Allorhodopirellula heiligendammensis: one gene and its partner. The protein of the gene in region 1 interacts with the protein of each later gene in a pairwise test. Links are inferred from orthologs where the notes say so. Each region holds a gene or a part of one and is shown in the gene's direction. Other genes may lie near its edges.

Region 1 (5,764 bases):
TGGTGGGGGAAATTGTTCAGATCCGCGTTAACACGTTCGCAGTCAGCGCCGTAGACGATGGCCACGCGAACCCGTCGACCGCTGGAGGGGGCTCTTCCCTACGATTGGATCTGAGCGGTCGTTTAGCGGACCACAATGAGTTGGAGATTGAGCTGGAGTCGACGCTGGATGCGGAGGGTCGGCCCCGCTTAGTCGGTGGAGTGAATTTGTGGATTCTCGAGTCCGAGTGACTTCAGAATGCGGAATCGACAGCGCCAAACTATTTGAGCTTGCCGAGCAAGTTTTCGAGCAGATCATCGCTGATCATGGACTCGACTTGCACATCAATGGGGTCGGCTCCATCGTTGTGGGCATCCGTGGGTGGACTGCCTGCAAGCTCGGGGGCGGCAGCGGATGCCCGCTTTTTTGATTTTGGAACCTTGATCAAGGGTGGCCTGCCGTCGAGCAGCAGGTCGAGCCACGTGTCGGAGTCAAAGCAACCTGCCCGGCGTCGCCGGGCTGACGTGGCGATCCGGTGGTCTGATGACACCACACTCAGGGTCTTCGGCGCTGCATGTTGGGCGATGATTTCTTCCAGGAGATCATCCGCTTCGGGGTAGTCGACTGCAAATCGAACGTCGATGCCTTGATACAGGTATTGCGAGGCAAGATGCGTCGGTGCGTCCTTGGCATCAAAGACCACACAGGTCCGCAGCCGGACATTTTCATCGAGATGTTCGACAAGTCGATCGAGTAAACGCTGACGCTCGACATCGAGCCAACGCCGGCTTGCTCCCCGACCCGGCGGCGCGACAGGCGCAATCACGTTATATCCGTCGATCAGTAGGACGACCGACACGGGAAGATCTCCGGAAACGCGTAGTGAGGTGAGGGCGTTAGGATCTGAATAAACGATCCAGCCTTCATCATAGCAGTAAACCAGAGAATCGCGACAACACAAATTCGGTGAGCAGAGTTGTGTCGCGATGCGGTCCTGCGTCGATCTCACTGATTGAACCGCGTGCCCATTGGGAGGCGTTTCTTCAATCGATCGCGGGGCGTAATCCACGCGGTTTACCGAATCCGTCGCGGGACGATGTTCCGGCGGCGAAACGTATTGATCGTGGGGTATCGCCCGCGTGACTAAACGAAGTTGCTACTCGCCCAATCGCTCTTCCCGGATGGATCGACCCCATGAAATTGAATCGCAATCGCTGCTTCCTCGTCGGTCTGCTGCTCGTTTTGCTGGGTGTTCAGTTCCGGATGATCGATTCCTTCGTGCTCAATGAGAACACGACGCGAACCTTGGCAAAGGTGAGCCGCAAGGCGGCGATCACGCCCGAAAACTCGTTGGATAACATGATGCTTCAGGTTCATCCCAATCCAACCAAACGTATTCATCCACCACGCTGGCTCGGCTTGGCGATGATCGCCGTCGGCAGTGTGGTCAGCCTGCACGCCGTGGCGATGCCTCGCCATGAGTGAGGGCTATCGATTGAGTTCGATTCCGAACGTGTAGCCGAAGGCAATGTAGCCTTGATCTTGGCGTCCAGTTTCGATCGAAGGAGTCACGAGGCCCCCGGTCTGCTCGACCAGGTTGTGGCTCGAACGCCACACCCCGCGGGCAATGTCAATGACTTGGAGACCGCATCGTACGTTGATCATTTTCGTCAGTTGGTACCCAAGCTCTGCACGGGCATCGAAGCCGATCACAAACTCTGCGTTACTGTCGAACTGAGTGGTGCTGGCGGTCGTGGTATCCAAAATCACGTCAGCGGATTCTTCGAAGCCGTCATAGACCGTCGTCGCTTCGGTGCGTCGATTCGAGTAGGCCTGGGAGTTGACACCGGTAAAGCCACGGAATTCAGCCGAATATCGCCACCGATTCTGGAACTTGAAGTACCGGAAGCCGGCTTGCAGTGCATAGATATCATTCTGAATTTCCACACCAAACGTGTTCAGACGGTCCAACGGCGTGGGGTCGGTTCCAGGCGGATTGGGAATCAAGTACACGTAGGGTGACGTGCCAATGCCGATATTCGCCAGATTGGGATCATCGAAGGTGTAGCCATAGGTCTTCAGCGAAGCTTGATCCTGAGCTCGAATGAAACGAGCGCCTATCATCGGTTCGAGGATGCCACCGTAGTGGTAGGGTTCCATTCGCCAGGTCTTGCTCAATTCATAGCTTCGCATCTGCATGGAGTTGAGCGTCAACCCGATGTTATAGAATCGAGTTCCATATCCCAACACGTTACCGTCAGTGTCGCGAAACACGGACAAATTGAAACGGTTAGGGTCCGGGTAAGTCGCGTTTCCCGTGAAGTCGTCGCCGTTGATGCGGTTGAGCCGGTCTACAGTCAGCGAGTCGGCTGCGGTGGCGTCGTTGCGGAGATACGTGAACAGCATCCCAGTGTCCTGATCGGGTCGCATGTACCCGACTTCGTAACGCTGTCCACCACCGGAGTCCAGCCGATTGCCGTCACCAATGTCATCACTGTTGGACGGCCGTGAGCCGTACAAATTAATGCGATCGTAGGTTGCAAACCATCCGGTATGAGCCCGTTTCTTGGGCTTCATATCGAGGATGTCCGCATCATAGACCGGCTCGAACCATTGAAAGTCCGGGTCAAATGCGAACGGATCCGCAAGTGCATGGTTGTGCTCTTGTGCCGATGCGGAAACGCCTCCGGTCGCCAAGACCAGCAACATCGTCAGTTTCGTCGTCAGCTTCCGTACCGACATCGTATTTCCACCGTCATGCTAGGAGTTGCCGCCCGCGCCTTGAGAACCGATCACGAGGTAGTTCCACCGGTATGGTGGCTGCTACTCACGTCATCGACTCTACCCCGCGTGGCTGCGGGTCGCTTAAATCAAACCACAATCCGGCACGCTGTTGTGTGCCTTTTATATCGGGTTGTGCAGGTAGTATCGGCCAGGACACCCCCGTAGGCTTAGCCGGATTACTGGAGGAAACCGTAAATCCGCCAAAAAGCTTAGAAGCCGAATAATCACCGCCAATCCCCATATTTTACGCTGCCTGCATGTTCGGATTTCCGCCGCGAAATTCACGGCGCTCCCTGCTGGAGCGAAAAAGTGGCGTGTCGCCGAGGCACTTGGCCCTCCGCCGCAGTTCTTCAATGGGCCCGCCACAACCTCTGTTTCGTGGTGTGCCGCCATGCTGCGATTCCGCCGACGCTCGCCAGAGCATGAAATTTGACGTACAGAGGGGGTGTTCCCCGCGCGGTGACCACCGAGGACAGCACACCAGGGCCGCATGGCCCCCCCCACAGGCAAAAACGGGCTGGATTTCATCTTATAAGGGCGTATGAGCGAACCCAGCCAGGAAGAACCCAAAAAAGAGGCTGACGAACGGCCTCTGGTCAGGTAGACTAATGTTAATGTGCTGGGGGTCCGTATTCGGCCCGCCCTGAACCCCTCCCGGATGCCGCCTGTCTTTTCCAAACTAGGCATCTGAAACACTCCTCTCTCCTCGCCCTCCTCCGACCGGTTCTCCTCCTCATGGAACCCTCCACCCCGCCTCGGTCGGCGCGCGACTCGCGTCGCAAGCCGCCCCGCATGCGCCATCCCGATCAAGCCGTCGATCAGCGCGTGCGCGAACTGGACGCTGAACGCGATCCGCTCTCACTGCCTGAAGAAATTGTCAGCGAAGTCACCAAGGCCGGTGGCCGCGTTGGGATTCCACAGCCCGACGCTAATGGCACAGCGGTCAATCTGGTCCAATTGCAGCAGATGTCTCACCCCGAGCTGATTGCAATGGCGGAGCAGGCGGGGCTCGACGATATCGCTGGCATCACTCGCCAGGAGCTCGTGTTTCGCTTGCTCAAGGCGAAGATGAGCGCAAATGGTTTGATGTACGGTGAGGGTACGCTCGAAATACTGCCCGACGGGTTTGGCTTTCTGCGCAGTGCCCAGTACCACTACCTGTCTTGTCCTGATGACATTTACGTCTCGCCGAGTCAAATCCGTCGTTTTGGATTGCATACCGGCAGCCATGTGGCCGGCCAAATCCGACCGCCCAAGGAGAACGAACGATACTTTGCGCTGTTGCGGATCGAAGCGATTAACCACAGCGAGCCATCGCGTCGCGGTCGGCAGATTCCGTTTGATGAACTCACGCCGCTGCATCCTCGCACCCGCATTGTGATGGAACATGTCGCCGATGAGATGAGCACGCGAGTCGTCGATCTGTTTACACCGATCGGTTTTGGCCAACGAGGTTTGATCGTCAGCCCACCACGGGCTGGTAAGACAATCTTGATGCAACAACTCGCCCATGGCGTGTTGGCGAACTACCCGTCGGCCTATGTGTTCGTGTTATTAATTGACGAGCGGCCGGAAGAGGTCACCGATATGGAGCGGGAGATTCGCTCGCATCAATGTGAGGTGATCAGCAGCACGTTTGACGAACCGGCCTCGCGACACATCCAAGTCGCTCAAATGGTCATCGAAAAAGCGAAACGGATGGTAGAGTCTGGCACGGACGTTGTTATTTTCCTCGATTCGATCACGCGTCTGGCAAGAGCCTTCAATAGCGACGCGGAATCGGCGACCGGGAAGATTTTGAGTGGCGGTTTGGACGCCGGTGCGATGCAAAAACCCAAATCCATTTTTGGCTCGGCCCGCAAGGTCGAAGAGGGCGGTTCGCTCACGATTCTCGCAACCGCCTTGGTCGATACCGGCAGCCGGATGGATGATGTCATTTTCGAGGAATTCAAAGGTACGGGCAATCTCGAGATCGTGCTCGATCAAGAGCTCGTGCAGCGGCGGGTGTGGCCGGCGATCGATCTGTATCGCAGCGGGACCCGGCGGGAAGAAATCCTGTTCGACGACGACGAGTACCAGCGGATTCAAACGCTCCGCCGCTCGCTCGCCGAACTCTCGCCCACCGACGCCATGACGACGCTCACTAAGAAACTCGCTGCCACTCAGAACAATGTTGAGTTCCTGATGAGTATCCCACCTGAGTCACTCTGACCAGTTCGATTTCCCAACTCCCGTTTGGGAACGAGTCAGAATTCTGCATCACCACACAATTGATACCCACCGAGAGATCTTAATTCGTGTCAGCATCTATTGATGGAACTACCGGTTCGCTGCCTTCCGGCCGGATCGCAATCGTCGTTAGCCGATACAACCCAGGCATTTGCGATTCGATGTGTGAAGCCGCAGTTGAAACCTTGACCCAAGCCGGCATTGCTCCGGAACGTCACTGGATCATCCGCGTCCCCGGCGCATGGGAATTGTGCTGGGCGGTCGAGCAAGCCCTCCAGCACGCCGACGTTGCTGCAGCGATTGCACTGGGCTGCGTCATCCGCGGCGAAACCACCCACGATGAACACATCAACCGTACAGTGAGTGCCTCGTTGATGAATCAGAGCATCTGCAGCGGCCGGCCCGTTGGCTTTGGGTTGTTGACCTGCAACACTCTCGAGCAAGCAATCCAACGCAGTGGTGGCAATGTCGGCAACAAGGGGCATGAAGCCGCCGACGCCGTGCTGGAACTTTTACGTCTCGCCCCGAAACTCCGCTGATTGACGACATCGAAGCCAACATGGAACAGTCCTTTCTTGCGTATTTACGCGGTCGTACCCGCAGTCTGCCCGCCGTCGCGGTCGGCATCGGTGATGATGCTGCTGTCATGGATCTGCCGGCAGGCGATGCGGGGATTCAGCAGGTCGCATGCACCGACCAAATTATTGACGGGGTCGATTTCGATAGCCAGTCCCAACCGCTCGCATCGATCGGCTATAAGTCCATCGCAATC
Region 2 (4,407 bases), on another replicon or contig:
ATGTTCCGCAAGGAAATGACTGAAGGCCGTTCAGGCGACAACGTCGGTTGCCTGCTCCGTGGTGTCAAACGCGAAGACATCCAACGCGGCCAAGTGTTGGCTAAGCCAAAAAGCATCAACCCGCACACCAAGTTCGAAGCTGAAGTGTATTGCCTCAGCAAAGATGAAGGCGGCCGTCACACGCCATTCTTCAGCGGCTACCGTCCTCAGTTTTACTTCCGCACGACCGACGTCACCGGCACCGCCAACCTTGTCGGCGCCGACATGTGCATGCCTGGCGACAACGTCAAGGTTGAAGTCGAATTGCACAAGCCAATCGCGATGGATGACGGCGTTCGATTCGCTATCCGCGAAGGCGGACGTACCGTTGGTTCGGGCGTTGTGACGAAAATCCTCAGCTAGTTGCTGGCTTCAACCCGCCTTGGTATTTAGCTGAGGAGGGATTGTCGCTACAATCACATTGCTGGGCCTTGGATGGTGAACCATTCGCCATCCAAGGCCTCGCTAATTCAGGGGCGTAGCTCAATTGGCAGAGCACTGGTTTCCAAAACCAGCGGTTGTGAGTTCGACTCTCGCCGCCCCTGCTTTTTAACGTAAACAATTCCTGCCGAAATCATTGGCTGTGAAGGACCTAAGGGAATGTCAAAAGAGATCACTCAATCAGGCACAGCCATGACTCCATTGGCGAGTGAACTGTTCCACGGGAACGTGTACAAGCCAAATCAGGGGCGATTGGTTCGCCAATTGACTGCCCTTGCAGTATTTGTGATTGTCGCACTGGGCTGCTGGCGTCTGTATGGGTTTCTCCCCACCGTCATGAGCAACGTGGTGGTCGCACGCTCGATCGCTGGGGTCCTCCTGGCGGCTGGTTTATGGTTTGGATTTCGCGTCGTCAATTGGCCTCGGTTTGCGGACTTTTTGATCGCTGTCGAAGCCGAAATGAACAAGGTCACCTGGCCCAGCAAGGACGAATTGAAGCGGGCTGCGGTCGTGGTCATCTTCACCATTTTTTTCCTCGCCATTACGCTGTTCGCCTTCGATGTCATCTGGCAATTTGTCTTTAACAAGCTCGGGGTTACTTCGTGAGCGATAACGAAATTTCGGAAGAGGAGCTCGTCGAACACGAAGAATCCAGCGGTGCCGGCGAGCCAGCAGCAGAATCGGCCAGCCCGTCGCCAGCATTACCTCCCGCGGCCCCGGTGGACCCCAATGCTCCACCCCGTCCCGAGGTGACCGACGAGTCACCGATGGATTGGTATATCCTGAAAGTCGCCTTCAATCGCGAAGATTCCATCGCAGACGCACTTCGCAAGAAGGTCAAGATGGAAGGCATGGAGGAGTTCTTTGGCGAGATTGTTGTCCCCAGTGAGGACGTCGCCACCTTCACGCGTGATGGCAAGCGACGCATCAGCAAACGCAAGCTGTTGCCCGGCTATATCATGGTCTACATGTCGATCAATGATGACACCTGGTTCCTCGTCCGTGAGACCGGCGGGATCAGCGATTTCACCGGGTCGGCGGGCAAACCCCAGCCGATGGAGCCCGAGGACGTCGAACGTTTCGTCAACCGCCCCTTGGTCGACGATGAGGACGACGCCCCGATTAAGACAGCGATCCCATTCAAGGTTGGAGATCGGATTCGTGTCAAGGAAGGCAACTTTGAGAACCAGGAAGGTGAAGTTGATGTGGTCGACGAAGCCAATGGACGCGTGACCGTGATTATCAATATTTTCGGCCGTAGTGTCCCGATGGAACTCGATCACTGGCAAGTCGAACCGCTCTAACGAGCAACTAGCTGCTAGCGGCTTGCTCCCAGCGACGCCCGACAGCAAAAATTTACTGTATTCCAAGTTTCCTGACCCTTGATTGCGTACGCTTTGCAGCGAAAGCTGCAGCACTCCAGCGAAGCGCTAATCGCAAACAGCTAATAGCTACACTCATGGCAAAACAAGTCACTGGCCAAGCCAAATTCCAAGTTCCTGGCGGACAAGCCACTCCTGCGCCTCCCGTCGGCACCTCGTTGGGTAAGTACGGCGTTAACTTGGGCCAATTCGTCCAACAATTCAACGATCGTACCAAAGAATACAACGGCACCCCGATTCCTGTCGTCGTCACAGTTTACAACGACCGTAGCTTTGACTTTATCACCAAGAGCCCCCCAGCAGCATCGATGCTCAAAGCTGCCGCAGGTATCGCCAAAGGTAGTGGCGTGCCGAACAAGGACAAAGTCGGAAAAGTAACGGCAGCACAGTGCGAAGAAATCGCACAGAAAAAGATGGACGACCTCAACGCACGCAGCGTCGAGCAAGCCGCCATGATGATCCAGGGTACCGCCCGCAGCATGGGCATCGTCGTCGAAGGCTAGTAGCCGACCGAAAAATTCTCCCCCGGCAACGTGCACTATCGATGCCGGAGGAATACCGATGCGTGGCAATCCCGGACTGACGTCCGGGATTATCGTTCAGTAAGACGCTGGTCTTTCATTGCTACGCCGCACCAAGCCCAATCTCGCAAGTCAGCTGGTGCCACGCCGCGACACTGATCCTACACAGAAAGTTTTGCTTCGTGCCGCGATCAAGTGCCGGCAATCAGATGTTGGGCTAACTCGCTCGAATGGGTCTCACCGCTCTCGGCGTGGTCGTCGAACGGGACTAACGTCCCGAGTCCCATCCGGCGGATCCTGTCGGAACATCGCGCACTTCAGTGCGTAGCGATCTCAGTCCGCTGGCCCACGGACTTGGATACCTTGCGCGGGTGGACGGGTAGTTGCAGCATTCGAGGTGAGCCGTAGTTGGACTCCAGGCAGAGGCTGCCGTCGAGATGCTCTACCAACCCAGTGCAATTTTCGACCCAGTCCCCGGTATTCAGATACAGCATATCATCGCTGTACACGATGGCGGGCGTGTGAGTGTGCCCGCAGACGACACCGTCGCAGTTCTGCTCGCAGGCATGCTGCATAATTGCTGATTCAAAGCCACTGAGCCACATCACGATCCGTTTAACAAAGGATTTCAGTGTCGCGCAGGCACCATAGGGATTCTTGTGCCGCCTTCCCGTCAATCGGTTGAACAGGCGATTCGCGCTGAGCACAGTGTCGTAGGCAAACGAAGTCACTTTGGAAACCCACTGTGCTTGAGTCTCGACAACGTCGAAGAGGTCACCGTGTGTGATCAAGAATCGCCAGCCACCGAGGGATTCGAACACGAACTCGTTAGCAAAATGAATGTCAGAGAACTGATCGGGAATCATCCCCAGGCTTTGCTCATTTCGTAGAAACGAGTCGTGGTTGCCAGGCACGTAGAAAACCTCTGTTCCTTGAGCGATGAGGGATTCGATGTGATCGATCATTTCTTTGCAGGCGCCCGACCAATGCCAGCCCTGGTTGCACCGCCATCCGTCAATGAAGTCACCGACGAGATACACCTGCTCCGGCGTATAGGACTGCAGGAACTCGAGGCACCGAGCGGCTTGCGAGTGCTTCGAGCCCAGGTGCACATCACTGATCAGGAGCGTGCGAACCGCGGTGGTAGGTGAAGAATGATTCGCCATTTTTGTTGCTGGCCTTCGCGAAAAGATGGACGCCGGACTGGTTCTCAACTACCGGCTGTGGCAAGGCTATCAGTTTAACCTAGTACAGGGGCATGCAAGCGCTTTTCTGAAAATGGCGGATCATCGTCCCTTAATGTGGGGGGAGCGGGTTTGTACTGCGACGTTGGTGTGACTATGATTTGCCCCGACGGTGATCTCGCGCTCGATTTCGCCCTCGTTTGCCCGCCTACCATCCCCCCACCCAACGACGATTTGCTGCGCAACTTCCACGTGTGGTGGCTCTCGTCCTTGCTTCTCGATGATGAGTCGTGCTCCTCGCCGGAGTGCACTCGCATGTCGACTCCGCCTTCGGAATTTCTGTGATGTATCCACTCAGCCCCTCACGCCCGTTTCGGCTGCTTCCGTACCTTGTGACTGGGGTGATCGCGACGTTGATCGTGGCGATGCAGCACCGCGCCGAGGCTGCTGGCACGCCCGTGCCTGCCGTCGCCCAAGAAGATCCTGATTTCGCAATTCAAGGCGAATACATTGGTATCGACCGTGCGATGCAGGTGATTGCGGTAGGGGATGGCGAGTTCGATATCGTCATCTATGAAGGCGGTTTGCCAGGAGCAGGAGCTCGCGGTGAACCACGCCGTATCGAGAGCGATATCGATTCGATTGGCGATCTGATCGCATCGCTGGGGATGAAACGCGTCGAACGGACAAGCCCGACCTTGCAGCGAGCTGCGCCGAGCGGCGCGATTGTGTTGTTTGACGGCACCGCTGAATCGCTTGCCAAACACTGGAACAACGCCAACCTCACCGCTGATGGACTGCTCGAGCCGGGCACCACGACGAAACAGCAATTTGGTGATT

Evidence for each region.
Region 2: the proteins of rho (region 1) and nusG interact in binary tests that used the Escherichia coli proteins (3 or more experiments, as listed by UniProt). The link is inferred for Allorhodopirellula heiligendammensis from one-to-one orthologs.

Annotation. Positions count from the first base shown.
Region 1 is NZ_SJPU01000003.1:848,586-854,349, forward strand. The notes cover bases 2,950-5,764. They hold rho (transcription termination factor Rho), read left to right. Parts: upstream 2,950-3,555; coding sequence 3,556-4,974; downstream 4,975-5,764. Other genes in these bases: ribH (6,7-dimethyl-8-ribityllumazine synthase), read left to right, coding at 5,061-5,531; Poly21_RS23090 (thiamine-phosphate kinase), read left to right, coding at 5,552-5,764. Outside these bases: Poly21_RS23060 (hypothetical protein), read left to right, coding at 1-230; Poly21_RS23065 (NYN domain-containing protein), read right to left, coding at 260-838; Poly21_RS23070 (hypothetical protein), read left to right, coding at 1,174-1,464; Poly21_RS23075 (hypothetical protein), read right to left, coding at 1,468-2,721. UniProt on the Escherichia coli protein: Facilitates transcription termination by a mechanism that involves Rho binding to the nascent RNA, activation of Rho's RNA-dependent ATPase activity, and release of the mRNA from the DNA template.
Region 2 is NZ_SJPU01000002.1:858,585-862,991, reverse strand. The notes cover bases 1-2,933. They hold nusG (transcription termination/antitermination protein NusG), read left to right. Parts: upstream 1-1,082; coding sequence 1,083-1,784; downstream 1,785-2,933. Other genes in these bases: Poly21_RS13530 (UDP-2,3-diacylglucosamine diphosphatase), read right to left, coding at 2,701-2,933; rplK (50S ribosomal protein L11), read left to right, coding at 1,940-2,365; secE (preprotein translocase subunit SecE), read left to right, coding at 640-1,086; tuf (elongation factor Tu), read left to right, coding at 1-402. In the rest of the region: more of Poly21_RS13530, read right to left, coding at 2,934-3,549; Poly21_RS13525 (3-keto-alpha-glucoside-1,2-lyase-like domain-containing protein), read left to right, coding at 3,912-4,407. UniProt on the Escherichia coli protein: Part of the processive rRNA transcription and antitermination complex (rrnTAC). The complex forms an RNA-chaperone ring around the RNA exit tunnel of RNA polymerase (RNAP).